4 regions of the Proteus sp. MB838 genome follow, and region 4 is predicted to be linked to each of the others. Evidence: predicted binding sites of a transcription regulator. Region 4 holds the regulator's gene; each other region holds the start of a gene.
The links. The regulator PhoB, encoded in region 4, activates phosphate uptake and scavenging genes when phosphate is short. The targets are predictions, from matches to a motif close to CTGTCATAAAACTGNCNNAT.
Positions count from the first base shown of each region.

Region 1: ugpB (sn-glycerol-3-phosphate ABC transporter substrate-binding protein UgpB) is a predicted target of PhoB. The motif match lies at 3,256-3,275, and genes of this name have one in related genera.
Region 2: glpT (glycerol-3-phosphate transporter) is a predicted target of PhoB. The motif match lies at 2,684-2,703, and genes of this name have one in related genera.
Region 3: phoA (alkaline phosphatase) is a predicted target of PhoB. The motif match lies at 6,161-6,180, and genes of this name have one in related genera.

Region 1 covers NZ_BAABMO010000025.1:35,828-44,279, forward strand. The annotation lists gene ACYUCW_RS11975 (hypothetical protein) at 1-950, opposite strand, end outside; gene ACYUCW_RS11980 (cyanate transporter) at 1,238-2,434, shown strand; gene ACYUCW_RS11985 (glycerophosphoryl diester phosphodiesterase) at 2,497-3,213, opposite strand; gene ugpB (sn-glycerol-3-phosphate ABC transporter substrate-binding protein UgpB) at 3,389-4,693, shown strand; gene ugpA (sn-glycerol-3-phosphate ABC transporter permease UgpA) at 4,761-5,645, shown strand; gene ugpE (sn-glycerol-3-phosphate ABC transporter permease UgpE) at 5,645-6,493, shown strand; gene ugpC (sn-glycerol-3-phosphate ABC transporter ATP-binding protein UgpC) at 6,495-7,589, shown strand; gene loiP (metalloprotease LoiP) at 8,079-8,452, shown strand, end outside.
Region 2 covers NZ_BAABMO010000032.1:40,631-49,082, forward strand. The annotation lists gene glpQ (glycerophosphodiester phosphodiesterase) at 1-1,022, opposite strand, end outside; gene glpT (glycerol-3-phosphate transporter) at 1,156-2,508, opposite strand; gene glpA (anaerobic glycerol-3-phosphate dehydrogenase subunit A) at 2,889-4,547, shown strand; gene glpB (glycerol-3-phosphate dehydrogenase subunit GlpB) at 4,537-5,844, shown strand; gene glpC (anaerobic glycerol-3-phosphate dehydrogenase subunit GlpC) at 5,841-7,034, shown strand; gene ACYUCW_RS13755 (glycerol dehydrogenase) at 7,191-8,294, opposite strand.
Region 3 covers NZ_BAABMO010000027.1:36,760-45,211, forward strand. The annotation lists gene serB (phosphoserine phosphatase) at 1-211, shown strand, start outside; gene radA (DNA repair protein RadA) at 245-1,636, shown strand; gene nadR (multifunctional transcriptional regulator/nicotinamide-nucleotide adenylyltransferase/ribosylnicotinamide kinase NadR) at 1,648-2,892, shown strand; gene ACYUCW_RS12495 (YdcF family protein) at 3,210-4,349, shown strand; gene ACYUCW_RS12500 (alpha/beta hydrolase-fold protein) at 4,520-6,079, shown strand; gene phoA (alkaline phosphatase) at 6,290-7,729, shown strand; gene ACYUCW_RS12510 (Na/Pi cotransporter family protein) at 8,156-8,452, shown strand, end outside.
Region 4 covers NZ_BAABMO010000053.1:919-9,370, forward strand. The annotation lists gene ACYUCW_RS16325 (SbcC/MukB-like Walker B domain-containing protein) at 75-3,800, opposite strand; partial or broken gene sbcD (exonuclease subunit SbcD) at 3,797-5,028, opposite strand; gene phoB (phosphate regulon transcriptional regulator PhoB) at 5,250-5,939, shown strand; gene phoR (phosphate regulon sensor histidine kinase PhoR) at 5,963-7,255, shown strand; gene brnQ (branched-chain amino acid transport system II carrier protein) at 7,753-8,452, shown strand, end outside.

The DNA of each region.
Region 1 (8,452 bases), on a different contig from region 4:
GTTGGGCTAATAAACCAATGAATAAGCTTAATTGATGCCAATAATAGTGCTAGGCTAATGGTGATAACAGTGAGTGAAAAAACCATCGGTAACGTAAGGGATAACTGAAAAAAGATTATGCCTTGTAAAAGGATAAAACAAATAATTGGATGAATTAAATAAACACCTAACGCATTATTGGCAAGAGAAGCGTATTTTTGAGTAGTTGGTGCAAGGTAAATAATTCCTGCACTTAAAATAAAACTTATCAATAAAGAAATAATATATATAATTAACTTTGCAAAAAATAGACTCCCTTCTAATTTTGTTAGAATAATATAATTGATATTATATTGATAATAAAGTATAAATATTGATAATAAACTTATTAAAGCAATAACCACAAAAGATTGACTTCTCAATTTAGCAATAGTTTGTTGGTCTACTAAATAAGCGATAATAAAAAATGGAAAATATTGTATTATAGCCAAGAAAGTAGATAGTTTAGTTTCATAGTCTTTAGTTAACAACGATAGCAAAATACTGACAAGCAGAAGAGAGAATAATATTGGTTTATGATGTCTGATGTATGAAGGTAACAATAGGAAAAAAGCTTGCCAAATAGGTGTAGCAAGAAAAAACCAAACACCATTTTGAGGAAAAAGAAGGTAAGTATTAAGGTCAAATTGCCCTGAATAATAAAGAGGGATCATATCAATAGTTTGGAAAGTCGCATAAATCACTAAGGCAGCCAATAAATTATCACGCCAACTTTTCCATGTCCCATTTTTAGTAATAAACCCGATAATAAAAACAAACATAGGAATTAATGTTAAATCAAATATATTAATCAGTAATGAAAAGTCAGGGGTATGGCTTTGTTTCAAATAGAAACTAAAAACAATAAGTGAACTTAATATCAATTTTAATGCTGGCCAATAGGGTTGCTTAATTTTTTCCATACTCAACATTAACTTACCTTAGTTATTTATATTTTTCGATATAAAATAATAAACCAGTTTACACCTTCCTGCTAATATTAATATAAAAGAAACCAAATATCATTTAGATAAATTTACTTAGGAAATAACTGATAGATTAAATTCGGGAAAATATCATCTTCAGATTAGAGTTCTATATTCTGTCAATAATGCTAACCTTAACTGAAAACAATGACACTTTATCTTTACTATTAGCATTTTTTTAGACAAACTTTGTCTATACAATAGACAAAGTTGATGTTTATCAGGGAATTACTATGACAGCCTTACCACGAAAAAATATGTGGCAGATTGTCCTTACTATCATTTTAGTAGGAATAAATTTACGCCCTTTTTTAACCGGGCCTGGCCCTGTTATTGACAATATTATTGCTTCAACAGGCATGAGCTATAGCCAAGTCTCATTACTCACGTTATTACCCATGATTTTAATGGGAGTCGGTGCTTTGGTTGTGCCCTTTTTACAACCTTATATTCAAGCTCGTAGAGGGCTACAAGTTGCGATGCTTATCTTATTATTAGCATCGTTTTCTCGTGCCTATGTTTCTGATGGTGATCAGTTACTTATTACTGCTCTATTTTGTGGTTTAAGTGTCGCTTATATCCAAGCGGTTTTCCCTGGCATCATCAAAGCGTGGTTTGGACAGAAAACTCCCATTATGATGGGTCTCTACTCAGCCATGCTAATGGGAGGAGGTGCATTAGGTGCTCAGTTATCCCCTGTTCTTACGGCATCTGATGGCAATTGGCAACAGGCTCTTGCTTGGTTTGCGTTACCCGCGAGCGTCGCATTAGTTGCTATTACGCTATCAATTAAAAAGAATATTTCCGAAACCAATAAACTGCCACTTAATACATTGATTTGGCGACCAAGAACAGCCTTATTAATTGTTGGATTTGGCTTTGTTAATGCCGGTTACGCTTCGATGGTGGCATGGTTAGCTCCCTTCTATCAATCATTAGGTATGCCAAGTGCACAAAGTGGCTCATTAGTTGCTATTTTGTCACTCTTTCAAGCATCAGCAGCATTAATTATTCCATTTCTTGCTGCCAAAAATCATGATCGCCGTTTTTGGCTACTTTTAACACCGACAAGCCAACTTATTGGATTTTTAGCGCTGATGACAATGCCAATGAGTGCCCCTTATCTATGGAGTATCTTTTTAGGCTGTGGGTTGGGTGGTTGTTTCTCAATGATGATGATTGCCGCATTAGATCATGTTCCTCATCCATTACACGCAGGAGCACTATCAGCCTTGATGCAAGGTGGCGGATTTATTATTGCCTCTTTTGGGCCGCTGATCGCCGTATGGCTACAACAAGATGATGGTAGTTTTACCTATGCTTGGGCTTTTCATGCTGTCTTAGTGATATTAACTATGGGATTATTTGCACGGTTAAATCCTCATAATTATAATAAGGCCTATCCTACTAGCCATATATTGACAGATTAGTGATAAAAATAAGCATTATAAGGCATCTGTGTCATTCACTCAGATACCTTATAAAAAGCACATTAATTCTGTTGATAAATATCTGGGACATCAGTGATCAACATATCGACTCCCCATGCTTCAAAATCTTTCACTTCTTTAGGATCATTGGGGGTATAGCAATAAATTTCATAGCCTGCTTGTTTCAACATAGCCGCTTGTTGCTGCGTTAAATATTGATAATTACAATGCACGCTAAACCCCTCTATAGCTTGTAAAGTTTCTAGTGCATTATCAGGAATATCATCCCATAGCTGTCCTCGACGAATGGCGGGCAGATAACGTTTCATCACCATTAATGCGTGAGTATCGAAAGAGGAAAACAGGATTTGTTCGTTAGGGATATCTGCGCTTTTTATCATTTCAGATACCGCTAAACATAAGCGCTCTACATCATCATCAGGCCATGTTTTAAGTTCGATATTGAGCTTAGTGCCTGAGCGCTTTATCAACTGCAAACCTTGTCTTAGTGTGGGAATTTTTTCCCCTTGATAAAGTGAACTAAACCAACTGCCTGCATCAAGGCGGTGTAAATCATCCAAACTATGAAAGCGCACCGCACCTTGTCCATTCGTGCAACGATTAACCGTCTTGTCATGGATCAGTACAGGTACATGATCTGCCGTTAATTGCACATCGGTTTCAATCCATTCACACCCAAAATCAATTGCCATTTTAAATGCAGCTAATGTGTTTTCAGGTGCCTTTCCAGAAAATCCTCTATGAGCGGCTATTTTCATCTTTCTCTCCTTATTCGTTGATATCGCCATCATGACAACCATTTATGACAGCAATTTGACAGTCACACCATCAACATATCTTCATTTAATTGTCACCCATTTGTCATAAAGAACGCTTAGGGTATTTCTTAAATTAGATTGCGCCTTTCGTATTTAAATAAAAAGGAAATTTTGCATGTCGATTAAATCCTTCAGTACGCTTGCCATAGCAATAGCATTATTTACTTCACCAACCTACGCAAAAACCGAAATAGAGTGGTGGCATGCTATGGGAGGCGCCCTAGGTCAAAAAGTCAATCAAATTGCCTCAGACTTTAATGCCAGCCAATCAGAATATGTGATCAAACCTGTCTATAAAGGGACTTATCCAGAAACGATGACCAGCGCTGTTGCTGCATTTCGAGCCAAAAACCAACCTGCGATTGTTCAAGTGTTTGAGGTGGGAACAGCAAGTATGATGGGAGCTAAAAAAGCCGTTTTTCCTGTTTACCAATTAATGGAAAAAACCAACGAGCCATTTGATCCTAATAGCTACCTCTCGACAGTTACCGCTTATTACACCACCAGCGATGGTAAAATGATATCTCTACCTTTTAATAGCTCAACGCCTGTGCTTTATTACAACAAAGCACTATTTAAACAAGCAGGCATAGCGCAACCTCCTAAAACATGGAAAGAGATGGGGGCTGTCTCTCAGAAACTACTTGATGCTGGCGTGAAATGTGGTTTTACCACCACTTGGCAATCATGGACCCAAATAGAGAATTTTGGCGCTCGTAATAACTTACCTATCGCCACCAAAAATAACGGCTTTGATGGGACTGATACCTCATTTTTATTTAATCAGGCACCGTTTGTTACTCATATCCAACGCATGGCGGATTGGTCTAAATCCGGTATTTTTAAATATGGTGGCCGCCAATCTGATGCTATGCCGCTATTTTATACTCAAGAATGCGCCATGGTGATGGAGTCATCTGCAGGCTTTGCGGGTATTAAAGAGAATATGAAAGGCATTGATATTGGTGTTAGCCAATTGCCTTATGACGATACTTTAGTTGATAAACCTGCTAATAGCATTATCGGAGGTGCCTCATTATGGGTAATGGCAGGTCGTCCTGATGCTGAATATAACGGTGTCGCTAAATTCTTTACCTATCTTTCTAGTCCTGAAGTACAAGCAGATTGGCATCAAGCAACCGGTTATTTACCTGTGACGAAAGCCGCTTATGCATTAACACAACAACAGGGGTTCTATCAGCAAAATCCTGGTGCTGATACGGCTATTTTACAAATGACCACCTCTGACTCTACAGCAAACTCAAAAGGCTTGCGCTTTGGTAACTTTTTACAAACGCGAGAAATCGTCGATGAAGAATTAGAAAAAGTGTGGTCAGGCAAACAGAGCGCACAAGCCGCCTTGGATAATGCGGTTAAACGGGGAAATGAACAACTACGCCGATTTGAACGCACTCAGTAAGGTATTTGGTATTCGGCGAACATCAATAAGTGTTCGCCTGTTATTTTGTCAGATCTCTGGATACAGTATGGCTTCCCAATCCGTTTACTTTAAACAAAAATGGTTACCTATCGCGCTGATCTTCCCTCAATTAGCCATTACTTTAATTTTCTTTATTTGGCCGGCTGGACAAGCATTGTTGCAATCTTTTCAGTTAGAAGATGCTTTTGGCCTTAGTCGTGAATTTGTTGGTTTAGAAAATTTTCAGCGCTTATTTAATGATAATTATTATTTTGACAGCTTAATCACCACGCTTATTTTTAGTACCAGTGTTGTATTACTTTCAATGTTATCTGCGGTTATTTTAGCGGGTATTGCTGAGCAAATATTACGGGGTAAATTGTTTTACCGCACAATACTTATCGCTCCTTATGCTATTGCTCCTGTTATCGCAGGTTTTCTCTGGTTGTTTATGCTCGATCCTACCATTGGTGTATTAAGCAGAGTATTAAACAAAATCGGTATCAATTGGGATCCGGTCTTAAATACATCTCATGCAATGTGGATGGTGATTTTAACCGCCACATGGAAACAGATAAGCTATAACTTCCTGTTTTTTCTTGCCGCGTTACAATCTGTGCCTAAATCGTTGCTAGAAGCAGCAGCCATTGATGGCAGTGGTCCAATTAAACGTTTTATTACCATTGGTTTGCCATTAATTTCGCCGACAACTTTTTTCTTATTGGTGGTTAATTTTGCCTACGCCTTTTTTGACACCTTTCCCATCATTCATGCCATGACCCAAGGTGGCCCCGGTAATAGCACCTCAACATTAGTTTATAAAGTGTATAACGATGGATTTGTTGGATTAGATTTAGGCTCATCAGCGGCACAATCGGTTATTTTAATGTTGATTGTTGCCATATTGACCATTATTCAATTTCGTTATGTTGAGAAAAAGGTGGCTTACTAATGGTTGAACGTAGACCTCTCTTCCACGCTTTTTGCCATCTTATTCTGATTGTTGGCATTCTTTCTGTAGCATTTCCGGTATGGATCGCTGTTGTTGCGACTACCCACCAAAATACCGAATTTGCCACAGGCTCGCCTCTTTGGTTTGGTCAGGAGGGTATCGAGGTTTTTAAAACGCTCTTTTCATCAGCGGGAACGACTCAAAATAGTGCAATTACCATTAATGGTATGCTATTGAACTCTTTAGTTATGGCGTTAGTGATCACTATTGGTAAATTGGTTATCTCTATTGCCTCCGCTTACGCCGTGGTGTTCTTTCGTTTTCCTGGCAGAATGCTGGCTTTTTGGACAATCTTCTTTACCTTGATGCTCCCCGTCGAAGTGCGGATCATGCCGACCTTTGAGGTAGTGACAAATCTTAATATGTTGAACTCCTATGCAGGACTGACCATTCCACTGATTGCGAGTGCAACGGCTACATTTTTGTTTCGCCAATTTTTTCTTACCATCACCCCAGAGCTGATTGAAGCGGCCAAAATTGATGGTGCAGGGCCAATAAAATTTTTCTTTACCATTTTATTGCCTTTATCCCGTACCAATATTGCCGCGCTTTTTGTTATCACCTTTATCTATGGCTGGAATCAATATCTTTGGCCAATGCTTATCACCACAGATACTCCGTACTACACCATTGTCATGGGCATCAAACAGATGGTGGCCGTATCTGATGGCGTGATTGAGTGGAACAAAATTATGGCAACCACTTTAATTGCAATGTTGCCACCTGTCTTTATCGTCATTTTGATGCAAAGAGCCTTTGTTAAAGGCTTTGTTGATACGGAGAAATAATATGACTACCGTAACACTGACTAATTTAGAAAAACGTTATCCTAATGGTTATCAAGCAATTTCCACGCTCAATCTCTCTATTGAGCAAGGCGAAATGGTGGTTTTAGTAGGGCCTAGTGGTTGTGGAAAATCAACACTACTGCGCATGATAGCGGGATTAGAAACCATCACAGATGGCGATTTACTGATTGATAATCGACGCGTAAATGAACATGAGCCTAGTGAGCGAGATATTGCGATGGTTTTTCAAAATTATGCCCTCTACCCACATATGTCTGTCTATGACAATATGGCGTATGGTTTGCGTAATCGAAAAGTCCCCAAAGCTGAAATCATAGCCCGAGTCGATCGCGCTGCTCATATGCTAGAAATAAGCCATTTACTGGATAGAAAACCTAAAGAGCTTTCTGGTGGACAACGCCAACGCGTTGCCATGGGCAGAGCGATTGTCCGTGATCCCAAAGTCTTCTTATTTGATGAACCGCTCTCTAACCTTGATGCCAAACTACGCGTACAAATGCGTCTTGAAATCAAAAAGCTGCAGCAAAAATTAGCCACTACTTCTGTTTATGTCACTCATGATCAAGTGGAAGCCATGACCTTGGCGGATAAATTAGTAGTACTAAACCAAGGTCATATAGAACAAGTTGGCTCCCCCTTAGAGATTTATGAAAGCCCAGCTTCTGTATTTGTGGCAACATTTATGGGATCACCGGCGATGAATATTTTAACCACTCATATCAATCGCGGTATTATTGAAATTGCGGATGGTCATCTTGCTATTTCTGCCCACTCATTACCTAATGGTGAGATCCAACTAGGATTACGTCCTGAACATTTGCTCATAAATCAACAAAATCCACTGTTTCATGCTAATGTCGATTTTATTGAAGCTTTAGGGGCTGATGTTTTAATTTACGCCACCACTTGTGACCAACAATCTATTGTTATTCGAGCCGCAAACGATCATGGTGTTAATGTGGGTAATAGAATAGGTGTTGCTATTTATCCAGAAAATCTACATTTTTTTGATCGACAAACCCAAAAACGGATTGAACGTCCTACCATGTTGTTAAGTGAACGATTAGTCTCTTAATTTATTCTCACTGTGATTCATTTTCAGTTTAATCTTAATAGCAATGTTTTTAGCATTGCTATTATTTTTTCATCGATGAGAAAACACACATAACATCAATATACTTAACACTTAAAATGTATAAAGTAGATTATTTTGATGCTATCCATTGCGATTAATCTTTGCTAAAAGAGAGATGATAAAAAATTTACAACATATTAAAATTTAATAAAAATTTTACAATAAATACCTTTAAATCCATTTTAAAAACCATGATTACTTACATTAATAAAAGTACACTTATTAAGGATTTTAATATTTTATATAATAAGTTTAAAAAATAGAAAAATACGCGTTTAAAATAATAAAAATAATTTTTTATAGCAGTAGAATAATATCATTAGAATATCCGCATATTGCACCACTAGATAAGCACTGCTATTCTTTTGCTCGCATTTGATGTGCAACTAATAATATTAAACTGCTAAGCAGAAAAGGACTTAATTGATAATGAAAATAAAACTACTTGCGACAGTGATGGTATCCGCGGCATTACTCTCTGGCTGTAAAAATCTTGATACTTCTATGTTAGCGCAATCAGGTACACAACTTTTCCAAGCGGCAACATTAAGTGATGACGATGTCAAAGCGCTAACTAATGATGCATGTAAAGAAATGGATGCTAAAAACAAAATTGCACCTGCAAATAGTAACTACACTAAACGCTTAAATAATATCGCGAAAGCGTTAGGTAATGAAGTTAATGGTACTCCAGTAAACTATAAAGTTTATCTCACTAAAGATGTCAATGCATGGGCGATGGCAAACGGCTGTGTGCGTGTTTATAGCGGTTTAATGGACATCATGACTGACAACGAAGTGGA
Region 2 (8,452 bases), on a different contig from region 4:
CCTTCGGCACCCGCTTGGTTATAAATAATGTCATAAAGCTGATCGCCATCTTTGGCATATTTAGGTAGTTTATCCACTCGTACCGTAAATGGATGAATGGTTAACTTGTTGGCATGAGCATCGGCGGCCATACCGGTTAAGGTGATTTTATCTGGTGTCGAGTCTTCTTCTACTAACATATGATAATCAGGGCCAATGCCATCAGCATAAGTCGCAATTTCTTTCATGGCGCCAGGTTTAAACATCCAGTCATAACTGTAGTTTGTCCATGTGCCATCTGGTTGTTTTTCATATGTCTCATTCCAATCGGTATAAGCGATTAACTGAACCAGTTTTAAATCCATCCCCATTTGTGGCATTAATTCTGTTTTAATGCGTTTTAGATCGTTAGGATCAAAGGATTGTAGATAAACATTATCGCTCTTTTGGGTATAGCCATACTGTTTTAAGACTTCGAGAACTTTTTTAGTAATGTCTTTCCCTTCTTGTTCATGAAACCAAGGTGCTTTGATCTCAGGATAAATACCAATATCTTGTCCTGTTGATTTGTTTAAGCCTTGGATAAACTCAATTTCTTCTTGGAAAGTGTGGATTCGAAAATCGGATTTTCCCATTGGGAAACGATTTGGATAACTTTGGACTTTTTTACCGTCAACAATATCGAAACCTTCGGTAAATTTCAGTCCTTTGATCTCATCAAGAGTAAAATCGATAGCATAGTAACGGCCATCTTTTCTTGCTCTGTCTGGATAGCGTTCAGCAACATCGGTGACACGATCGAGATAGTGATCATGCAAGACAACCAGTTGGTTATCTTTTGTCATCACCAGATCTTGTTCTAGATAATTGGCACCTTGTGCATAGGCGAGTGCTTTGGCAGGTAAGGTGTGTTCAGGTAAATAACCGCTGGCACCACGATGGGCAATCACTACTTTATCGCTTGCTGCTTGTGCGATTGTACTTAAAGATAGAGTTAAAAGAACGCCCGCCACTAACGGTTTCAGTTTGAAAGGTGTACTCATAAAGTTGCTCCATTTTCATTTTCGTACAATAAAGCTATGTACAGTTGGCAATAAAAAAGCCACATCAGAAAGTTGATGTGGCTTGATTTTTAGAGATGAGATTTAATCAATTTCATAAATAATCAGTTAATGATTATTCATACTTCTGTGACATTTCACGTTTGTGTTTGGTTTCATTTATCATCACGATAAGTAATAACACAACAGATAATACACTACCGCCGATCATGACCATAAAGCCACCGTCCCAACCGAAGTAGTCAACGGTATAACCTACGATAGCACTTGCCGCAACAGAACCCCCTAAGTAACCGAATAGACCGGTGAAGCCTGCTGCGGTACCCGCAGCTTTTTTCGGCGCTAATTCAAGGGCGTGCAGACCAATTAGCATAACAGGACCATAGATTAAGAAACCAATGATTAACATACATGCCATATCAATGTTCGGGTTACCTGCTGGGTTCATCCAGAATACGATAGTGGCAATGGTTACTAAGGTCATAAAGAATACCCCAGTTGCACCACGGTTACCTTTGAACACTTTATCTGACATCCAACCACACAGCAGTGTGCCTGGAATACCTGCGTATTCATATAAGAAGTATGCCCATGAGGATTTATCCATGGCGAAATCTTTGACTTCGCGAAGATAAGTCGGAGACCAGTCCAATACGCCGTAACGAAGTAAGTAAACAAATACGTTAGCAATTGCAATCATCCACAGAAGTTTGTTAGGGAAAACATACTTCATAAAGATTTCTTTTGCTGTCAGTTCTTGTTCGTCTGTTTCTTTATAATCAGGTGGATAATCGTTTTTATATTCTTCGATAGGAGGTAGACCACAAGATTGTGGTGTATCGCGCATTAATGCAAACGCAATCATCGCTACTAAAATAGCCGCGAATGCTGGCATATATAATGCTGCTTTCCAGTCGTTAAACCATGCCATACCTAACAGGAACAGCAATGGCGGTAAACCACCACCGACGTTATGAGCACAGTTCCAAATAGAGACGATACCGCCACGCTCTTTTTGTGACCACCAGTGAACCATGGTACGTCCACAAGGAGGCCAACCCATACCTTGGAACCAACCACACAGGAACAACAGCACGAACATGATCATAATGCTCGAAGTTGCCCATGGCACAAAGCCCATAATTAACATCACAATGGATGCAAGAATAAGACCTGCGGGTAAGAAGTAACGCGGGTTAGCACGGTCAGAGAATGACCCCATGATAAACTTAGAGAAACCGTAAGCAATCGAGATCCCTGATAAAGCAAAACCCAGATCCCCTTTAGAGAATCCCTCTTCAACGAGGTAAGGCATTGCTAAAGCGAAGTTTTTCCTTACTAAATAATAAGCAGCGTAACCAAAGAAAATCCCCATAAAGATTTGCCAACGTAAACGGCGATAGACAGGATCTATCTGTTCCTTTGGCAGACGCGCTTTATGTGGCGCAGGTCTAAACAGACTTAACATATTAGCCTCCGATGGCTTTTATTTTAATATGTTGATATTAAACAATGACAAAACGAACAACAAAGGAATCAAAAAATTTTCTTTAACGAACGTAATAGTAAACTTGTTGAAGCAAATTTACTGTGAAGTAATACTCAGTTGTCGAATAATTTTTCAAGATGTGTAATTTTGAGTGATATGTTAACTTTATGAAACACTTTCTGGTAAATAATTTGTGATTAGTATCACATATGTCGTTTTAATTTTTCACTCATGAGCGTTTCTCTTTCGTTTTTGCTCATTATCAAACATTAACCACATTTTTTGTGTATCTTATACACTATAATTAACGTTAAAGAATAATTAAGCGTTTGCTGAATGTAATGTGAGAGGGCATCTCTATGATGAGCGGTTCACCAGTGACAGAAACAGATGTCATTATTATCGGCGGTGGAGCTACGGGGGCAGGCATGGCAAGAGACTGTGCTCGTCGTGGATTACGCTGTATCCTACTGGAAAGACACGATATCGCAACCGGTGCAACCGGTCGAAACCATGGTTTATTACATAGTGGCGCACGCTATGCAGTGACCGATCCGGAATCAGCGCGTGAGTGTATAGAAGAAAACATGATCTTAAAACGGGTCGCTCGTCATTGTGTTGAAAAAACGGATGGCCTTTTTATTACTCTCCCTGAAGATTCGTTAGAATTCCAACAAACCTTTATTCAATCTTGCCAAGCGGCAGGTATTGATGCTCAAGCCATTTCACCTGAAGAAGCTATTCGCTTAGAGCCTTCGGTGAATCCTAATCTTATTGGTGCGGTTAAAGTACCTGATGGTACGGTTGATCCTTTCCGCTTAACGGCGGCCAATATGTTAGATGCACGTGAACATGGCGCGCAAGTGCTCACTTATCATGAAGTGATGGGCTTGATCCGTGAAGGCGACCGTGTGAAAGGTGTACGTGTTTATGATCATCAATCTAAAAATATGTATGAGATCCGCGCACAAATAGTGGCCAATGCGGGAGGAATATGGGGACAAAAAATTGCAGAATATGGTGATTTAAAAGTCCGCATGTTCCCAGCAAAAGGGGCATTACTGATTTTAGGACACCGTATTAATAATATGGTGATCAACCGCTGTCGTAAGCCTGCGGATGCCGATATTTTAGTGCCTGGCGATACCATCTCATTAATAGGAACCACCTCAACTCGCGTTCCTTATGATGAAATCGACAATATGTATGTCACCCCTGAAGAGGTTGATATCCTGATCCGCGAAGGTTCAATGCTGGCACCTAAACTGGCTCAAACTCGTATTTTACGTGCTTATGCCGGTGTACGTCCTTTAGTGGCTAGCGACGATGATCCTTCTGGTCGTAATGTGAGCCGCGGTATTGTATTACTTGACCACGCACAACGGGATGGACTCGAGGGCTTTATCACCATAACGGGTGGTAAATTAATGACTTACCGATTAATGGCTGAATGGGCCACAAACAAGATCTGTGAGAAATTAAATATTTCAGCAAAATGTACCACGGCTGAAGAGCCACTGCCTGGCTCTCGCCAATCAGCAGAGCAAGCATTGCGTAGTGTGGTGTCGTTACCGGCGCCAATTCGAGGCTCAGCGGTTTATCGTCATGGCGATTTAGCCAATAAACTATTGAGTAATGAGCGTATTGATAAAAGCTTAGTGTGTGAATGTGAAGCGGTCACGGCCGGTGAAGTTCGTTATGCAGTGAATTCTTTAACCGTGAATAATTTGCTCGATTTACGCCGTCGTACTCGTGTGGGAATGGGAACTTGCCAAGGTGAGTTATGTGCTTGTCGCGCAGCAGGATTATTAAATCGTTTACAAGTCACAACGCCTCATGGCTCCGAACAACAACTTGCTCATTTTCTAAATGAACGTTGGAAAGGTATTCGTCCTATCGCATGGGGTAATGCGTTACGTGAAAGTGAGTTTACCAGTTGGGTGTACCAAGGTTTATGTGGCTTAGATGCCGATATGATTGATAAAACAGCTTCAGTGGAGGCCGATGATGAAATTTGACGTTATCATTATAGGAAGCGGATTAGCAGGGCTGACTGCGGGGATCCGCCTTGCTGAAGCAGGCAAATCTTGCGCCATTATCAGTAATGGACAAAGTGCGTTACATTTTTCATCTGGATCACTGGATTTATTAACGCATCTTCCCGATGGCACGCCAGTTTCTCATCCGAAACAAGCGTTATCAACACTGGCACAACAAGCACCAGAGCATCCATATAGTCGTATTGGTGAAGCAAATGTCACTCAATTGATAGAGCAAGCGCAAACGCTGTTATCAACAACGAGAAATTTAGACTATAAAGGTAACGGTGATGAAAACCATTACCGTATTACCCCGGTTGGACGTTCACGTATGAGTTGGATGAGCCCACAGCGTGTGCCGACTTATAGCGTTAATCAACCATTCCTATGGAAAAAAATAGCGGTGGTGGGGATTGAGGGATTCTTGGATTTTCAACCTCAGTTTGCAAGTAGTACTTTAAATGAACAAGGTATTGAGGCCATTCCTTATCACATTCATTTACCTTTATTGGATAGACTACGTGATAATCCAAGTGAGTTTAGAGCAATTAATATTGCGCGCTATTTAGATAAGCCTGAAAACACGCAAGCATTAGCAGAAGAATTAATTAAACACATAGATAATAGTGTTGAGGCAATTGTACTACCTGCATGTATCGGGCTAGATGAAGAAGCGCCAGTTAATTTATTACAAGAGTGTGTGGGTAAACCAATTTGTCTATTACCGACATTACCGCCTTCATTATTAGGTATTCGCCTACATCAGGCACTAAAACTGCGTTTTCAACAAGCAGGTGGTTTGATCATGCCGGGTGATCGCGCAGAAGAAGCCGATTTAGTTGGTAATAAGGTTGTCGGTATTCATACCCGTAATCATACTGATATCCCTATCCGTAGCGAGCATGTCGTATTAGCCACAGGCAGTTTTTTCAATAATGGCTTAATTGCGGAATTTGATCGTATTTACGAGCCATTAATGGAATTAGATTTATTAGAAAGTTTACCGCGTAATGAGTGGACACAAGTCAATGTGTTTGCCAAACAGCCTTATATGCGATTTGGTGTTAATACAGATAGTCAATTAAGACCGTTAAAATATGGTGAAGCGTTAGACAATGTCTATGCGGTGGGGGCGCTTTTAGGTGGTTTTGATCCTCTAAACGAAGGCTGTGGTGCAGGTGTCTCCATGATAAGTGCACTCTATGCAGCTCAACAAATATTACAGAGTGATAAATCGCAGCACACCACATCTGCGGCTGTGGAGGCAGTACTATGAGTTTACAAGATACCAGTTTTGAAAGTTGTATTAAATGTACAGTTTGTACGACCTATTGTCCTGTGGCAAAGGTCAATCCACTCTATCCAGGACCTAAACAAGCAGGCCCTGATGGTGAGCGTTTACGCTTAAAAGATCCCATGCTTTATGATGAAGCACTGAAATACTGTACTAACTGTAAACGTTGTGAAGTGGCATGTCCTTCAGATGTAAAAATAGGGGATATCATTTCCCGTGCTAAACTTAACTACAATCCTAAAACACCTAAAATTCGTGATGCTATTTTAAGTCATACTGATTTAATGGGAACGCTCTCTACGCCAATGGCGCCGATTGTTAACACTATTACCGGATTAAAACCAGTACGTAAAATCTTGGATAAAGCGCTTAAAATCGACCATCGTCGTGAATTACCCAAATACTCTTTTGGTACATTTAGAACATGGATGAAAAAACAGGTTGAAGAGCAAGCACGCTTTAAAGATCAGGTTGCGTTTTTCCACGGTTGCTATGCTAACTACAATCACCCTCAATTAGGGAAAGATTTAGTTAAAGTATTCAATAAAATGGATATTGGTGTTCAACTATTAAAACGTGAAAAATGTTGTGGTGTTGCATTAATTGCCAACGGCTTTGTGAAACAAGCGAAAAAACAAGCCACCGTAAACCTTGAATCTCTGACAGAAAAAATTGTGGAGAACAACATTCCGGTTGTTGCTACATCTTCTACTTGTACTTTCACTATTCGTGATGAATATGAACATATTCTAGATATTGATACTTCAAAAGTACGGGAAAATATAGAATTAGCAACACGTTATATTTATCGGTTATTGGAAGAAGGGCGTGAATTACCATTAAAACATACCCCATTAAAAGTGGTTTATCATACCCCTTGCCATATGGAAAAAATGGGGTGGGCGGCTTACTCCATTGATTTAATCAAACGTATTCCTGGGGTAGAAGTGATTGTATTAGATTCACAATGTTGTGGTATTGCCGGTACTTATGGTTTTAAATCGGAGAACTACGATGTTGCGCAAGGCATTGGGGCGGGATTATTCCGTCAAATTGAAGAGAGTGGTTGTGATTTAGTCATTACAGATTGCGAAACCTGTAAATGGCAAATAGAAATGTCAACAACCAAAAAATGTGAACACCCAATTAGCTTATTAGCTCGGGCATTGTAGAAAAAATTAATCAGATAACAATAACGTAGTCACTGATCACAATAACAAGCAATTTGGGAATAAAAGTCGACCTTTTATTCCCTTTTTTATTACTTTACATCACATCGTGAGTCAACAGGGTACAGAGCACCCTGTTGGCGCCATTAATATTAATCCTTAATATAACCACTCACGCCCTAATTGGTCTGCTGCCATAATCGCCGCAAACACTTTATCGGAATCAACATCAAATGGCATATTGTAAATTGTTTCACCTTCTGCACAGCTTAATTCTGCGACAGCCATGATTTTTTCATTTAATTCATCACCTGTAGCATGTACGCCTAATTCTTCTAAGGTAACAGGTAAGCCAACTTGAACACAGAAATCGAGTACTTCTTCGATCTCTTCTAACGGGCTATTTTCTAGCACTAGTTGAACTAGAGTACCAAAGGCGACTTTTTCACCGTGATACATTGCATGGCACTCTTCTAATGCAGTGAAACCATTATGTATTGCATGTGCGGCGGCTAATCCGGCACTTTCAAAACCAATACCGCTTAAAAAGGTATTTGCTTCGATAATATTTTCAACCGCAGTAGTACACACACTACGGCTGACGGCCAGTTTGGCTTTATAGCCATCTTCAAGTAGGGTGTGATAACAAAGCTCTGCTAATGCCAGTGCTGCAAGGGTGGTTTTACCTCCAGCCATTGTTTGCTTTTGTGCTCGACTACAGGCTCTTGCTTCAAAATAGGTCGCTAAGGCATCTCCCATCCCTGCCACTAATAAACGTGGTGGTGCTGAGGCAATCACATTGGTATCCATAACAACGATATCAGGATTTTTCGGGTAGAAAAGATAGCTATCAAATGCGCCTAATTCTGTATAAATAACAGAAAGTGCGCTAGTAGGGGCATCGGTTGATGCGATAGTAGGAGAGATCACCACAGGTAACTGGCATTTATAGGCGACGGCTTTGGCGGTATCAAGGGTTTTTCCTCCCCCAACACCAATGATAACAAGAGCGGCTTGTTGTTTGGCTATCTCAACTAAGCGGTCAATCTCTTTATGTGTACATTCACCGTGAAACTGTTCAAAGTGTCCATTGACTTCATACTGTGTCATGCTGTCTTTGACGATGCTGCCAGCCAGATCCATGACAAACTTATCAGCGATAATCAATGCTCTCTCACCCAAAGGTTTTGTATATTTCCCAATATGATATAACGCATCAGGCCCTTGGATATACTTCGCTGGGGATTGAATAACTTTTAACATAATAGACTCCTACTATCTTCAAAAGAGTAAAAAATCTTTATGGCGGGGAATATCATCTTAACCGAGATGGAAAAAAGCTGAGATGATCCAGAATACTATTAATAGTTTAATTGATAATAAAAATATTATATTGAAACGGGTTAATTTTTGTATTGCTA
Region 3 (8,452 bases), on a different contig from region 4:
CTTAGCTAAAGATTTAGATATACCGCTGGAACAAACCATTGCGATAGGTGATGGCGCAAACGATCTTAAAATGCTTAGAAAGGCGGGTTTAGGTATTGCCTACCATGCCAAACCTAAAGTATATGCACAAGCCAAAGTAGCTATTCGTCATGCTGATTTAATGGGTGTGATGTGTATTTTAAGTGCAGGATTAAAGCACGAAGAACGATAAGTTTTCAGTCAAGAAAATAACGGGGAGAGCAGTGTGGCAAAAGCAGCCAAAAGAGCCTTTGTATGTAATGAATGTGGTGCCGATTACCCGCGTTGGCAAGGACAATGTTCTGCGTGTCATGCGTGGAATACCATTACGGAAGTGCGCCTTGCGGCGGCACCTTCTGCCCGTAACGATCGTTTTAGTGGTTTTGCCGGAGATGCGAAAGGAATAAGCCGTGTTCAAAAGCTCTCTGAAATTAGCCTTGAAGCATTACCACGCTTTTCGACAGGATTTAAAGAATTTGATCGTGTGTTAGGCGGAGGGGTTGTGCCGGGAAGTGCCATTTTAATTGGCGGAAATCCGGGGGCAGGTAAAAGTACACTATTACTACAGACCATGTGTCGTTTAGCCACTGAAATGAAAACCTTGTATGTCACGGGAGAAGAGTCATTACAGCAGGTTGCCATGCGGGCGCACCGCTTAGGTTTACCGACAACCGAATTGAATATGTTGTCAGAAACCAGTATTGAACAAATTTGTTTAATTGCCGCTCAAGAGCAACCTAAATTAATGGTCATTGACTCGATCCAAGTAATGCATATGGCCGATATTCAATCTTCCCCGGGCAGTGTGGCACAGGTACGAGAGACAGCCGCTTATCTGACTCGTTTTGCTAAAACGAATGATATTGCCATTATTATGGTGGGTCATGTCACCAAAGATGGCACATTAGCGGGACCTAAAGTATTAGAACACTGTATTGACTGTTCAGTGATGCTTGATGGTGAAACAGACTCACGTTTTAGAACATTGCGTAGTCATAAAAACCGCTTTGGTGCGGTGAATGAGTTAGGTGTTTTTGCCATGACCGAACAAGGTTTACGCGAAGTGAGTAATCCATCGGCTATCTTTTTAAGTCGTGGTGATGAAGTGACTTCAGGTAGTTCTGTTATGGTGGTGTGGGAAGGAACACGGCCATTACTGGTGGAGATCCAAGCGTTAGTCGACCACTCTATGTTATCAAATCCTCGCCGTGTTGCGGTGGGATTAGAGCAAAATCGCTTAGCAATATTATTAGCGGTTTTGCATCGTCATGGTGGTTTACAGATGTCTGATCAAGATGTCTTTGTTAATGTCGTTGGCGGTGTCAAAGTAACCGAAACTAGTGCAGATTTAGCTTTATTACTATCATTAGTATCGAGTTTTCGTAATCGTCCTTTACCGCGTGATTTAGTTATTTTTGGTGAGGTAGGACTCGCGGGAGAAATTCGTCCTGTACCAAGTGGACAAGAGCGAATTGCAGAAGCAGCAAAACACGGTTTTAAACGTGCTATTGTGCCTAATGCGAATATGCCAAAGAAAAATCCACCTGATATGAAAGTGTATGGTGTGAAGAAACTATCAGATGCGTTATCTGTACTTGATGATTTGGACGACTTCTAAAGGAGTAAATCATGGGATCTTTTGATTATATCAAACAGGCAATAAAAAAGAATGGCTATACCTTACAGCAAGTTGCCGATGAAAGTCAGATGACAAAGGGCTATCTTAGCCAGCTTATTAATAACAAAATCAAAAGCCCCAGTGCACAAAAAATGTCCGCATTACACCAATTTTTGGGATTAGAATATCCATTACAACAGAAAACCATTGGGGTGATTTTTGGTAAATTCTATCCTCTTCATACTGGGCATATTTATTTAATTCAACGAGCTTGTAGTCAAGTGGATGAATTGCATGTCATTTTATGTCATGACGAACCTCGTGATAAAGAGCTATTTATCAATAGTGCGATGTCACAACAGCCGACGGTAAGTGATAGGTTGCGCTGGTTATTACAAACTTTTAAGTATCAGAAAAATATTCGTATTCATGAGTTTAATGAACATGGTATAGAGCCTCAACCTCATGGTTGGGAAATGTGGAGTGAGGGTATCAAAGCCTTTCTACAAGAAAAACAAATCGCGCCGGATTTTATCTATACCAGTGAACGAGAGGACGCCAGTCAATATGAAGCATTTTTAGGTATTGAAACGGTACTGGTCGATCCTGAGCGCTCGTTTATGAATATTAGCGGTAGTCAAATCCGTCAAGCGCCATTTAAATATTGGGAATATATTCCTACCGAAGTAAAACCTTTTTTCGTGCGTACAGTGGCTATATTAGGTGGTGAATCGAGTGGCAAATCGACCTTAGTAAATAAGCTTGCCAATATTTTTAATACAACCAGTGCGTGGGAATATGGCCGTGATTATGTCTTCTCTCATTTAGGAGGAGACGAAATGGCATTGCAGTATTCTGATTATGATAAAATCGCTTTAGGTCATGCCCAATATATTGATTTTGCAGTTAAATATGCTAATAAAGTTGCATTTATCGATACTGATTTTGTAACAACACAGGCTTTTTGTTTACGTTATGAAGGAAAAGAACATCCTTTTGTACAGGCATTGATTGATGAATATCGTTTTGATTTAGTTATTCTGCTAGAGAACAATACGCCATGGGTTGTCGATGGTTTACGTAGTTTAGGGAGTGATAAAGAGCGCCGTCGTTTTCAAACATTGTTGATAGAGATGTTAGATAAAAACAATATTGAATATGTCAAAGTAGATCCTCCTGATTATGATGAGCGCTTTCTTCGTTGTGTCGAATTAGTCAGGGAATTGCTGATGATGCAATCAAAGCATATCGAATAAGTATTTTTCAAAACGCCATTAATTGGCGTTTTTTATTTATAGCTAGCTATATAGTCACAATAAGAATGAAATTTTTGTTTAAACCTAAAGTATGGATAAAAACGGCTGTTCATTAAGCGATTAGCATAATAATGCTATTTTTTTCAAATTAGTGAAAATAATTACTGCAAATTAATGGTAGATCTCTATGATAAAAGTTAGGTATAGATATATCGGTGTGTATTTCTTTTTCTCTTAAGTGTGAGGAGTCACACACTTTGTCTTCATAAGCTTAACCAATTGAAGAAACAGATTTATTTTCGCAAAAGGACAAGATAATGGCGCAACCTTCCCGTATTTCACTTCAGATCAAAAAAACAGTTATTTCATTAGCCATTGCTGCTTTAGGCTTTACGGCTTCCTCTTCTGCATTGGCTTATCAAAAAGTCCATCAACCCGATAATAGCTATCAGCAATATATTTCTCAGCGCCAAACGGTAGATATGTTGATCCAAGATGCATTAGAGGCATTTAAATCGCCAGCGCGTGTTTCTGACGCTGGATTTACGGGAAAACTACCTTCTAATATGGAAGTCGTAGCACAAAAGCTACAACAAGCTTATAAATTAGAGCCTTATCGCTTAGATTTACTATTTAGTGCCGCCAGTGCTTATGTCTATAACAATCAAATAGAGCGCGCGGTAACGATTTATAAACAAATTTTAGAAGCCGCACCGGATGATATTGATGCATTAATTTATGTGACTTCTTGGACGCGTTTTGAAGGTAAAGATAAAGAAAGTGAAGCCTATTTTAACAAGTTAAAATCCCTTAATCCGGCAAAAGCTGAAGAGCTAAGCCGCTTTTTTGCTCAAGTTGATCGTGTAAGCAAAATGCCATTAAGTGATAAGTTAACGCCAGCAGATTTGGCAACGCTAAATAAAACCAAAGGAAATAATGCCATTGTGACATTGGGTTATGCACTTAATCCAGATGGTACGATGAATCAGATCTTGATTGATCGTTTAAATAAAACCCTTGAAGTCGCAAAACAGTTACCTGATGCAATGATTGTTGTGACAGGTGGTGTGCCGAAAGCACATCAAACTGAAGGTAAATTAATGGCGGATTGGTTAGTTAAAAAAGGTATTCCCGCAGAGCGAATTTTCCAAGACAATTATGCACGCTCAACGGTGGAGAATGCGTTATTTAGCCGTTATGCATTAACTAAACACCGAATTAAAACAGCGGTGATTATTAGCTCTGGTAGTCATGTTCGTCGTGCTGATGTTATTTTTACGGTTGCGAGTTGGCAAAGTGGCCCCAGTGATATCACTTATTTAACGGTTGTAGCCCCCGATAAGCCATTAGCTGAATTACAAAAAACATCAAAATCTGATTTACAAGGTATTTATCGCGATGGCTTAAAAGTATTGGGATTATGGAGCTTCCGTAGTTATCCATTAGAAGAACGTTGATAGACCTTTTGAATATTATTTTGCTACTAAAACTCCACAAGAAAACTAAAAGATTGTGGAGTTTTTTTATTATTCTAAGTGATCAAATTCATACACTAATAAATCCTTATTGAATTGATAACAATTATCATTACTATAAGTTCTTACCTAAATTATAATGAGAACATACAGTGAGAACTCCTCTAATGATCTGCGCATTGATGGCCTCTTTTTCTAGTTTTGCCAATTGCTTATCAATAACAGAAAATAAAGAAATATCAGGTCAGTTTAATCACGATAAGGCACTCTGTTTTACTACACATTTACAGAGCCAGCGTTATGCTGAGTTAGATGTTAAAGGTATACAAAATCTGCAATTAGCAAACCAAGATGGCACTCATATTCGTCGCTTATTAAAAGATGTGCCCGTTGATGGACAACAACAAAAGATACGCTTCCTATTACCTGAAACGGCAAATTATCAGTTTATTGCCCAAGGAGAAGTTGGGGTACAGTGGCATATCACACTGAAAACATACCCTTATCAGCCTTTAGATAAAGATGCGGGTATAGCATTAACTAGCCCTAGATTGCAAATGCTGGCACAAGATCTCACCGCCAGCAATATACAGTTATTCTGGCAACAGATACAGCAAGAGGGAACTCCCCTTGTTGAACCTTACGATAATCATAACAAGCGCGTGACTTTTTTATGGCAAGGTGCGCAATCTAATGTATATCTATTGGGATCGCCTGCAGGTGATCATGATCCGTTAACGCGTTTAGCCAATAGTGATATTTGGTATCGTAGTTATATCGTGCCTAACGATACATTAATGCAATATAAATTAGCACCAGATGTGCCAGTCATTGAAAATGCAACAGCTGCACAGCAGCGCCGTGCTATTTTAACGACGGCACAGGCCGATCCTTTTAATCTTCACCCTTCACCAAGTAAAGCGGACGATCGCTATAATTACTTTTCATTGCTGTCACTTGATTATCCCCGTGAATGCCAGTTGCCAGATATCTTAGATAGGGCAATGAATGGCAATACATCAATCAGTCGTTTTCATAGTGAAATTTTAAATAATGATCGAGAGATTGCGCTTTATTTACCCGCACAGAAAATGACGACACCGCGGCTATTGGTGCTATTTGATGGACAAATTTATCGCCAACAATATGGCATAGACCAGTTTTTTGATAAGTTGATTGAAGAGGGGAAATTACCTCCTATTGCTATCTTATTTGTCGATAGTATCGATAGTGATCGTCGTAGTGTTGAATTACCACCTAATCCTGATTTTCACCGCTTTTTAGCGGATGAACTTTTGGTTTGGTTAGAGCAAGAGAAAGGCCTGCAAGTAGCCGCTAAGGAAACTATAGTCTCAGGCTCAAGCTATGGGGGGTTAGCCTCTGCATGGGTGGCATTTAACCGTCCTGATCGCTTTGGGAAAGTGCTTAGTATGTCCGGCTCTTATTGGTGGGCGCCAGAAAACGAAGCCCCAGAATGGTTAATTAGCCAATATCAACAGGCGGATAAAAAACCATTACAGTTTTTCTTAGAGGCTGGGTTATTTGAGTCTCGTGAAGGCACTGGAGGAATATTAAATAATAATCGCCAATTAAAGCAGGTTTTACAGCAAAGGGGCTATCCTGTGCAATCGCTGGAGATGGCGAGCGGGCATGATTATATCTCTTGGTGTGAGGCGCTTTATATCGGCACTAAAGCGTTAACTAACGATTAATTATTCATCTTTTTTATCTTAAAGGGATGTGAGTGGTGGTGAACCACACATCCTTTTTCTTTAGGCTAATTTGTCATTTATTTGCCATAAAGCTGTCATCTAAATCGCTTTTTTCTTTCATCTGTTTGTCATTTTACTCTCGTAAGCTCTTGGTGACTTAAAACATAAACCCCAAAATTCTTTATTTTTTTTGCGTGCAAGGAAAAAGCTATGTCTCTACGTTATCAACGTTCTGCGTTATCTGTAGTCGTCGCAACACTCTTTACAAGCGTGGGTTTCTCTTCTTTTGCAGCCCCCGTCACTGCCGATACTATTTTGGCGCAAGATCGCGCAGCAAAAGGTAATATTACGGAATTTGGTGGTGCTCGTCGTATAACCTCAGATCAAACTGAAGCATTAAAAGCAGCACTTAATAATCATCAAGCTAAAAATGTGATCCTATTTATCGGTGATGGGATGGGGGATTCTGAGATAACGGTAGCACGTAACTATGCCGAAGGGGCTGGTGGCTTCTTTAAAGGAATTGATGCGTTACCGATGACCGGCCAATATACTCATTATTCTTTAGATAGAAAAACACAAAAACCTAATTATGTAACAGATTCGGCCGCATCAGCAACAGCATGGGCTTCAGGGGTTAAAACCTATAATGGGGCATTAGGGATTGATGTATTTGGTAAAGATCACCAAACGATTTTGGAATTAGCAAAAGCGAATGGTAAAGCGACGGGGAATGTCACTACCTCTGAAATCCAAGATGCAACACCGGCTGCGCTATTTTCACATGTTACTGGGCGTAAGTGTTATGGGCCTGTAGAAACGTTAGCAAAATGCTCAACGAATGCGCTAGAAAATGGCGGTAGAGGTTCAATCTCTGAGCAATTGTTAGTGACTCGTGCCGATATTACACTGGGAGGAGGCGCGAAAAGTTTTGCTCAAACAGCAACGGCCGGTGAATATAAAGGGAAAACGCTCGAGCAACAAGCAATAGAGCGTGGCTATCAAATTGTGAAAGATGCTAAATCGTTAGAGGCGATTACGCTAGCAAACCAAGATAAACCTGTGTTAGGCCTATTTCATGATGGTAATATGGCCGTCGCTTGGGAAGGGCCAAAAGCCACTTATCAAGGTAATTTAAAGAATCCTCCTTTAGAGTGTAAACCGAATTCAAAATTAGACCCGAATGCACCAACATTAGCGCAAATGACCAAAAAAGCGATTGATTTGCTGAAAACGAATGAAAATGGTTTCTTCTTACAAGTCGAAAGCGCCTCCATTGATAAACAAGATCATAATGCTAATCCTTGTGGTCAAATTGGTGAAACGGTGGCATTAGATGAAGCGGTACAAATTGGTTTAGATTTCGCTAAACAAAATGGTGATACGCTTATTATAGTGACCGCAGATCACGCTCACTCTAGTCAAATTATTGAAGCTGATGTGAAATCAAGTGGCTTAACACAAGCATTGATTACCAAAGATGGCGCTGTCATGGTGGTGAATTATGGTAACTCAGAAACGGATTCACAAGAGCATACTGGCGCGCAATTACGCGTTGCCGCTTATGGCCCACATGCTGCTAATGTCGTAGGGTTAACAGACCAAACAGATCTTTTCTTTACTATGCGCGATGCGATGGGATTGAAATAACCTTGATAAGGTGACTGAATTGTAGTCTGTCTGAAATGTAGTTGAATTGTCTTACTAAAATTGTTGTATTTTCACGCGACTTAGAGAGATACCCTCAAGTCGCGTTTTTTTCTATGATTTCTTTACAAAAAATAAGAAAACGATAATAAATCAAGACGTTATTTACAGTCTGATTTTGAAAGTTGCTTTTTGTTTGCTATAATTAACAGAATTTACAATGATATTCTTATACTATTCTTAACTTCTCCATTGATTATTGCACTTAAGTCGCAATATCTTTTTGCCTAATAACGTCGTTTTGATTAGGGCGTTATCTATAAAAATCATTTTTCAGATATGGTTATCTGCGTAGGATCTCTCTCTTTTATGGCATTGAAGGAGAAATGAGCCAATAAACAACGATAAAAAATAAGGTGACTAATTTCTATGCTAACACTGCTTCATTTACTCTCATCCGTGGCACTTTTAGTCTGGGGAACACATATTGTTCGCACCGGTATTATGCGAGTGTTCGGCTCTGATTTACGCCGAATTTTAGGTAAAAGTATTAATAAAAAATCGAATGCTTTTCTTGCCGGTGTCGGTGTTACTGCCTTAGTACAAAGTAGTAATGCTACGGCATTGCTAGTGATTTCGTTCGTCACTCAAGGTCTTATTTCTATTACACCCGCTTTGGTGATTATGTTAGGGGCTGATGTAGGTACAGCGCTAATGGCGCGAGTG
Region 4 (8,452 bases):
TGCACATACTATAGACGCTGTGGGTGATTTATTGATATCTAAAAATTTTAACCACTTACATCAAATTATTAGAGCTAGTCTTTAACTGATTGATTTTCATTGCTCTTATTACCATATCTAAACTCAGGTGCTAGCTGACTTATTCCTAAACCCCCCGCTTTTTTCACTTTTATTTGTACCGGAATACGCTCTTTCATCGCTTCAACATGACTGATCACACCAATAATTTTGCCAGAAGCATTAAGGCTATCTAAGGCATCTAAAGCAATATCTAGTGTATCAGGATCGAGAGTGCCAAAGCCTTCATCTAAAAAGAGTGACTCAATTTGCGTCTTATTACTGACTAAATCAGATAACGCTAAGGCAAGGGATAAGCTGACTAAAAAACTCTCTCCACCAGAAAGTGTACGTGTATCGCGTAGAGCATCTGCTTGCCATGTATCGGCAATCTGTAATTCAAGGCTACCTGTCGTTTTGCGTTGTAAAAAGTAACGACCATGTAGTTTTTCTAAGCGACGATTAGCCAGATAGATAAGATGGTCGAGGGTTAACCCTTGGGCAAAGCGACTAAATTTATCACCAGATGCAGAGCCAACTAACTCATTTAAATAACTCCAATCATCATAATGCGCTTGCTGTTTGGCTATTTGCGCTAATAGTGTTTGTTGCTCTATCCGTTTTTCATCATCTTGGCGTAATTGTATTTGCAGACTAAATAGTGTTTCTTGCAACGCTTTGTGTTGCTTTGCTAAGTCGTCTAAATGGATATTACATTGCTCAGCAGTACATTGGGTTGAGAGTAATGGTTGTTGTAATAAATGTTGTTGATAGGCTTTTTCTTGAGTCTCAAGGCGCGTTTTTTCTTGTAAAAGTTTATCAAGTCGCTGTTTTTGCTGCTCTTGTAGACGTGTTCTTTCCTCTACCGATAATAGAGAGGCTAAAAAGTCATTTTCATCGGCAAAAAGACTCTCTTTTAACGCGTGTTGATAGTGTTCAGTGGCTTGTTGTGCTTGTGTTATTGCTCGTTGTAGGGCTTTTTCATTCTCTTGATATTGGCCAATTAATTGATTAAGTCGGTTTTCTAGTTGGTTTTTTTCTTGAGTATATTGCTCAATCTGGGTTTGTAAAAATTGGCTATGTTTATCAAGTTCACTACGTACCTGCTCTACAGATTGTGAACCAAATAAGGCTTGTCGTTGATCCTGCCATTGTGTTTGTTGGTGCTGTTGTTGGCTTAATTTTGCTAATAGCGCCTCAAGTTCAGCCTGTTTTTCTGCTAAATAACGTTTTTTTTCATTTTGCGTCACTTGCTGTTCACGTAGGCTTTGTTGTAATAGCTGAAGCTCTTTTAACTGACTTTGATATTGCTGGTGCTCTTGTTGACGAGCTGCCAACCATGGCGTGAACTGCTCAAATTCAGGGAGTGTATAGCCTTGTTTTTCAATCGCTGACTGAATATGTTGTGCTAATTGTTGTTGCTGTTGGTGCAAGTGCTCGCTTTGTTGCTGATAGGTTTTGATTGTTTTTTGCAAATAATCTAAATCATTTTGCTGTTGCTTAACCGATTGTTGTTGTTGATTAAATTGCTCTTTTGCATTGAGAAAATGCGTATTCTTTTGATGTGTTTGGGCTTCTAATTGCTGATAACTGTCAAGTTTTTCTGTGAGAATAAGCTCTTGCTGATTTAATGATTGTTCTAATGTCAGTAAGTTATCTGCATCATCAACTAACGGTAAATGGTGTGCTTGTGCTAACGTCTGCCACTGTTGGGTCAGTACGCTATTCTCTTGGGTTAACTGAGCGATATTGTCACTCAAGGTGCTATTTTGTGAGCCATAGTTTACCAGTTGGGTTCGCTGTTCGGCTAAGGTGATGGTGAGTGAATGCACCTGCTGTTGTAATGCTTCTAAACGTAGCTTTGTCTCATCTGGTTTGATGTCATGATAGGTTTCTACATAAGGATGCTGTGTTGAGCCACATAGAGGGCAAGGTTTATCTTTCAGTAAACGTGCACGCTCTTGCTCATATTCGGCGACTTTTTGTAGCAAAAGATAGTTGTCATTTAAATCTTTAAGATGTTGTGCTTTCTCTTTTAGTGCCAGATCATTTTCTGCAATCGTTTGGGTTAGAGTTGCTATTTTTTGCTGATTTTCACTCAATGTAGTTTGATAATGTTGCTGCTCTTTGCCATTACGTTGTAATTGAGTGTGTAAATTTATAATTTTTGCCAATGCATTTTTTTGCAGATTAATTTGTTGTAATCGCGGTTTTATTTCATCGGGTTTGTCTGCTTTTTGACGCGCTTCCAATTGTGTTTGATAAGATTGTAGTTGCTGTTGCTGTAAATTAAGTTGCTCTTGTTGGGTGGCTAATGTTTGGGTAGCTTGTTGTAATGCTTTTTCCAAACTTATGACTTTTTCCTGCTCTGCTGTTTCTCGTTTTTGGTTGGCAAGATATTGGTTTGATATTTCATTATATTGCTGAAAATAGTGTTGCCATAAGGGTAGATTTTCCGCAAGTTGTGCATGATAGGCGTGTTGTGTTAAGTCGTTATTTAATTGATTAACTTGTTGTTGTGTGGTGATTAATTTTTTCTCGGCTAACTGAGAATGTTGCAGATATTCAGCGCATATTTTTTCTAATTTATGCTTGTGTTGGTTATTAGTACTAATTTCTTGTTGTAACAGCACCAATTGATTATCTAAAGGCAGTACCTTCTCACGAATTAACTGTAAAGTGTGCTGTTTTTTCTCATGATGCGTTTTTAATTGTTCATGAAAGTCTGCCAATTTTTTATTGATAGGTAGACTTTGCTGTTCAATAGCCTGTTTTTCTGTTTTTAAGCTTGTTAACTGTGTTGCTAAATAGTTTTGCTCTGTAAGACGACGATTTTTTTCATCATAAAGAGGGCGAATTTTTTCTGCTGGCTCATTTTTTTCTAAGCGTTGAATATCGGGTTGAGCAATAATTAATGCCTGTTGAGCCTCATAGAGTCCCGCTTGGGCTGATTGTTGTTGCTGCTGAATTTCTAGCGCTTTTTCTTGCCATTGCTTAGCAACTTGGTATTCCTGTTGCTCTTTTTGTAACCTTGTTACTTGTGCTTGAATATTGGCTTGTTGTGTTAATAGCTCTTGGCGTATTGTTGCATCCAATAATGCCATCATTTGAGCTTGTTGTTTTAGCGTGTTTAAAGCCTGCTCTTCTTCGCGCCAATGTTTAAAAATTGTTTGTGAAATATGGCGATAGATATCTGTACCAGTAAGCTCTTCAAGTAGCTCTGCACGAGATTTATCATCAGCGTTGAGAAATGCAGCAAATTGCCCTTGTGATAACAACATGGATTTAGTGAAGCGATCGAAATCTAATCCGGTGATCGAGATTATTTTTTCTTTTACTTGGCTAATTTTATTGGCTAAAACTTTATCTTCACCGCCTAAACGATTAATTTTTGCTAACTCAGCCTGTGGGGCTTGTAAGTTTCTCTCTTCTTTATAATTAGCACGACGTTGTTCCCAAAATGCCCGATAGGCAACCCCTTTAACTTCAAATTCCACTTCAGCTAAACATTCTGCAGTGTGACGAGTCATTAATTCATTTTGAGATTGGGTTACTTTATCTAAGCGTGGCGTTCTGTGATATAAGGCTAAACTAATTGCATCTAAGAGCGTGGTTTTACCCGCACCTGTCGGGCCTGTAATGGCAAATAGCCCATTGCTAACAAAAGGCTCTTGATCAAAGTTAATTTTCCATTCGCCTTTGAGTGAGTTAATGTTTTTAAAGCGCAGACTTAAGATTTTCATCGTGCGTTGTTATCCTCTTGCTCTGCCATTTCAACCGCTTGCTTAAAGAGTGTGGTTAACCGTGTTTTGTCTTCCTCGGTTTCAAACTGGTGTTGAGCTAAGCGCCTTTCAAATACATCATATACAGTCAGTTCAGTTAGGGTTTCTTTCTCATTTTGCATCAGTGCTTGACGTTGTTTTCTCGCTCTTCTTAATACGATCACTTCAAAGAGTGGCGATTGAGTTAGCTCTTGAATACGGGTTTGAATATCACTGAGATAATCTTGAGTTGAAACTTCAATATCTAGCCAAATCGTGGTATCCATTTCATTATATTGTGTTGCTAACTTTTCGAGTTGTGTGGCAATTTCTTGTAACGAGCCTGAAAGAGTGCGTAATAGCTGAAACTCAGGGATGGCTAATAGTGTCATTTCCGCTAACTTATCTTGCTCAAAATCGATAAGACAAACACTTTTCTGTTGTGCACTTTCATCAAAACTTAATGGAATAGGTGAACCACTGTAGCGAATATGACCCGATTTATTGACGCGCTGTGGGCGATGAATATGACCAAGGGCGATATAGTCAAATGGAGGAAATAGGGTTGCGTTAAAGGCTTCTAATGTGCCGATATAAATTTCACGTACCGAATCGCTAACACTGGCGCCAATCGTTGTCAGATGCCCTGTGGCAATGATAGGGATGTTAACATTGAGTTGTTTTCGTAAGTCGAGCGCGGCTTGATATTGGCGTTGATAATAATCTGCGATCGCTTCTTTTAAAGCGCCCTGTTTGTCTGCTCCCGATTGCCCACTTTTGCTATTTATCATATCTCTAGGGCGTAAATAGGGGATTGCACAAAGTAATGCTCCAGGTGTGTGATTTTTTTGATAAAGAATAATAGGGGCTTGTGGGGTTTCAGTGTGAACATTAGCAATGACGGTGGTATTTAAACACGCTAACAGTGATTTAGATTCATTTAGCGTTGCCACAGAATCATGATTACCCCCTAAAATAATCAGTTGGCACTGAGTATCTCTTATTGCGACGACAAATCGATTATAAAGCTCTCGGGCATAACTGGGGGGGAGCCAGTATCAAAGATATCCCCTGCAACAATAACTGCATCAACTTGTTGTTCACGGATTTGCGCTAATAGCCAATCGAGAAATTGTTGGTGCTCTTGGGCGCGAGTTTTTGTAAAAAAATATTGTCCTAAATGCCAATCTGAGGTGTGAATAATCCGCATTGCTATCCCTTAATGTTAACTGCCGTCAGTATGGCGCACCTTACTTTTTTAGTGAAAATCCACCTATGAGCTACGTATTTTGAGTGAAATTACACCAATTTTAGCCTTATTTACCTTAATAATGACACTGTATTCCAGTATTGTCATAGTCAGTCATAAATCTGTCATAAAAGTGCCTCATAATCATTATGACCCTCTATATAAATAACACAGGATAGAGTATGGCAAGGCGTATTCTTGTTGTTGAAGATGAAACCGCAATTCGAGAGATGATCTGTTTTGTATTAGAGCAAAATGGTTTTCAGCCTATTGAAGCTGAGGACTATGATACTGCATTGAGTTTTCTGATTGACCCTTACCCTGATCTGGTTTTATTAGATTGGATGATCCCCGGAGGCTCGGGTATCCAAGTGATTAAACAGATGAAGCGTGAAAATAATACCCGTGATATTCCTATTATTATGCTAACAGCAAAAGGGGAAGAAGAAGATAAAGTCAAAGGTCTCGAAACAGGTGCAGACGACTATGTGATTAAACCTTTTTCGCCTAAAGAGCTGGTGGCTCGGGTAAAGGCTATTTTACGACGATTGTCACCGATGTCGGCAGAAGATGTGATTGAATTTAATGGATTAAGTCTTGATCCTGTTTCACATCGAGTTACCAGTCAAGATAAACCCATTGATATGGGGCCTACCGAATTTAAACTTCTCCACTTTTTTATGACCCATCCCGAACGTGTATATAGCCGAGAGCAGTTGCTAAACTATGTTTGGGGCACCAATGTTTATGTCGAAGATCGTACTGTCGATGTACATATTCGTCGATTGCGTAAAGCTATAGAGCAAGATGGCCATGACCGAATGATACAAACGGTACGAGGAACGGGATATCGTTTCTCTGCTCGATTTTGAGTTGATAAGGGAGTAATTAACTGGTGTTAGAACGACTCTCATGGAAAGCCCTCGTGTGGGGGCTATTTCTATTTTGTTTACCTGCCTTTGTATTATCACTATTTATCGGCCACCTTCCTTGGTTGCTCGTGGTCTCATTACTGAGTGCCTTGATATGGCACGCCTATAATTTAATGAAATTATCTAAATGGTTATGGCTCGATAGATCGGTATTACCCCCAGAAGGGAAAGGGGGCTGGGAGCCTATTTTTTATGGTATACGACAAACACAGCAACGTAACCGTAAACGCCGTCGAGAATTAGGTGATTTAATTAAGCGTTTTCGTAGCGGGGCGGAGAGCCTACCAGATGCCGTTGTGATGATCACTAATGAAGGAAATATCTTTTGGTGTAATAGTCTTGCTCAGCATCTTCTAGGCTTTCGTTGGCCTGATGATAATGGACAAAATATTTTTAATTTATTGCGCTATCCCGATTTTTTACATTATTTCACCGTCGCCGATTTTAGCCGCCCTTTAACTATTGCATTAAATAATGGTGCTATTGTTGAATTTCGGGTGATGCCTTATGCGGATGATCAACGTTTAATGGTTGCTCGCGATGTGACCGAGAAGAATAAGTTAGAAAATTCGCGACGTGATTTTTTTGCTAATGTGAGCCATGAATTAAGAACACCTTTAACGGTTATTCAAGGCTATCTTGAGATGATGGAAGAGAATACCGCAGAAAACCCGGCTGAACATAAAGTGATTAAGACCATGCAAGAGCAAGCAAAGCGTATGGACTTATTAGTACAACAACTGTTACAGCTTTCACGTATTGAATCTGCGCCTCATATTGATTTGAACACGGTTGTCGATATGCCTGCGCTATTAAGCGTGCTTGAGCATGACGCGCACTCATTAAGCCAAGAACAACAAAATATCATCTTTGATATTGACCATAAATGGGCTGTTCGTGGTAATGAAGAGCAATTGCGTAGTGCCGTATCTAACCTTGTCTATAACGCCATAAATCATACCCCTGAGGGTACGACTATTCGCGTGAGTTGGAAAAAAGTACCACAAGGTATGTTGTTTAGTGTGTCAGATAATGGGCCGGGTATCAGTGCTGAACATTTAACGCGCTTAACCGAACGTTTTTATCGTGTAGATAAAGCGCGCTCCCGCCACACCGGTGGTACAGGGCTTGGATTGGCGATTGTCAAAAAGTCCTTACAACATCATCACTCAATACTGAATATTGAAAGTAAAGTCGGTGTAGGAAGCACTTTTTCTTTTATCATGCCGCAAACATTGTTAACAGAAAAAAAATAATTTCGTTTTTATTCTTATTTTATTAGTACCTTTATTACCTATTTTTAAAAGAGGTGATAAAGGTATTTTTGTCATATACCCATCAAATCAATATCAATAAAATCTAATATCGTAGCGTTAAATTTTAATATTATTAATTAATGGGAACTTTAATTGATGGCTAGATTGCCGTTTGGTGAGTGAAAAATATACAAATCATATCGGGGATAATTGGCGATATATAACAGTTATCACTGGCCTGAAAAAATACTTTAGATGATTATTCTGCTTTTTAGATCAGCTATTGCCTTTTTTCATTATAAAAGTTTTACTTGTGAGCAGTTATCGGCGCTTTTTTCTATTTAATATGTAATTGCTCTGTGTAAAATGATTATTCTTAAATATTATTCTGAATAACCCATCATGAAGCAAAATAGATACTGCTGATATTTTTGTTGTATTTACTTTATATAGTAAATGTAAATTAACCATCTAATAACGATATATTAACAAATCTTATGGCACATCGATTAACTTCCAGAGACATTCTGGCATTAGGTTTTATGACTTTTGCTCTATTTGTTGGAGCAGGGAATATTATTTTTCCCCCGATGGTGGGGTTGCAATCAGGGGAGTTTGTTTGGACTGCGGCCATTGGTTTTTTGCTAACCGGAGTTGGCTTACCTGTGCTAACAGTGGTGGCATTAGCGAAAGTGGGAGGGGGAATTGAAGCATTAAGCACCCCCATTGGTAAATCTATGGGACTTTTATTAGCAATAGTCGCTTATCTTGCTGTCGGCCCTTTATTTGCCACCCCTCGAACCGCAACGGTCTCTTTTAAAGTTGGCATTGCCCCTTTAGTGGGTGATAGTGATATTGCCTTACTTATTTATAGTGTTATTTACTTTTTAATTGTTATCGGTATTTCACTGTATCCGAGAAAATTACTTGATAGTGTTGGTCACATTCTGGCACCGATTAAAATTTTAGCCTTAGCTGTATTAGGTTTAGCTGCGCTATTTTGGCCAGCAGGAACGCCGATCCCCGCTACACAAGCGTATCAAGATATGGCATTTACCCAAGGTTTTATTAATGGCTATCTTACCATGGATACGTTAGGCGCGATGGTCTTTGGTATTGTTATTGTCAATGCGGCCCGCTCAAGAGGGATTGATAATTCGTCTTTATTAACACGTTATACTATGTGGGCGGGAATTA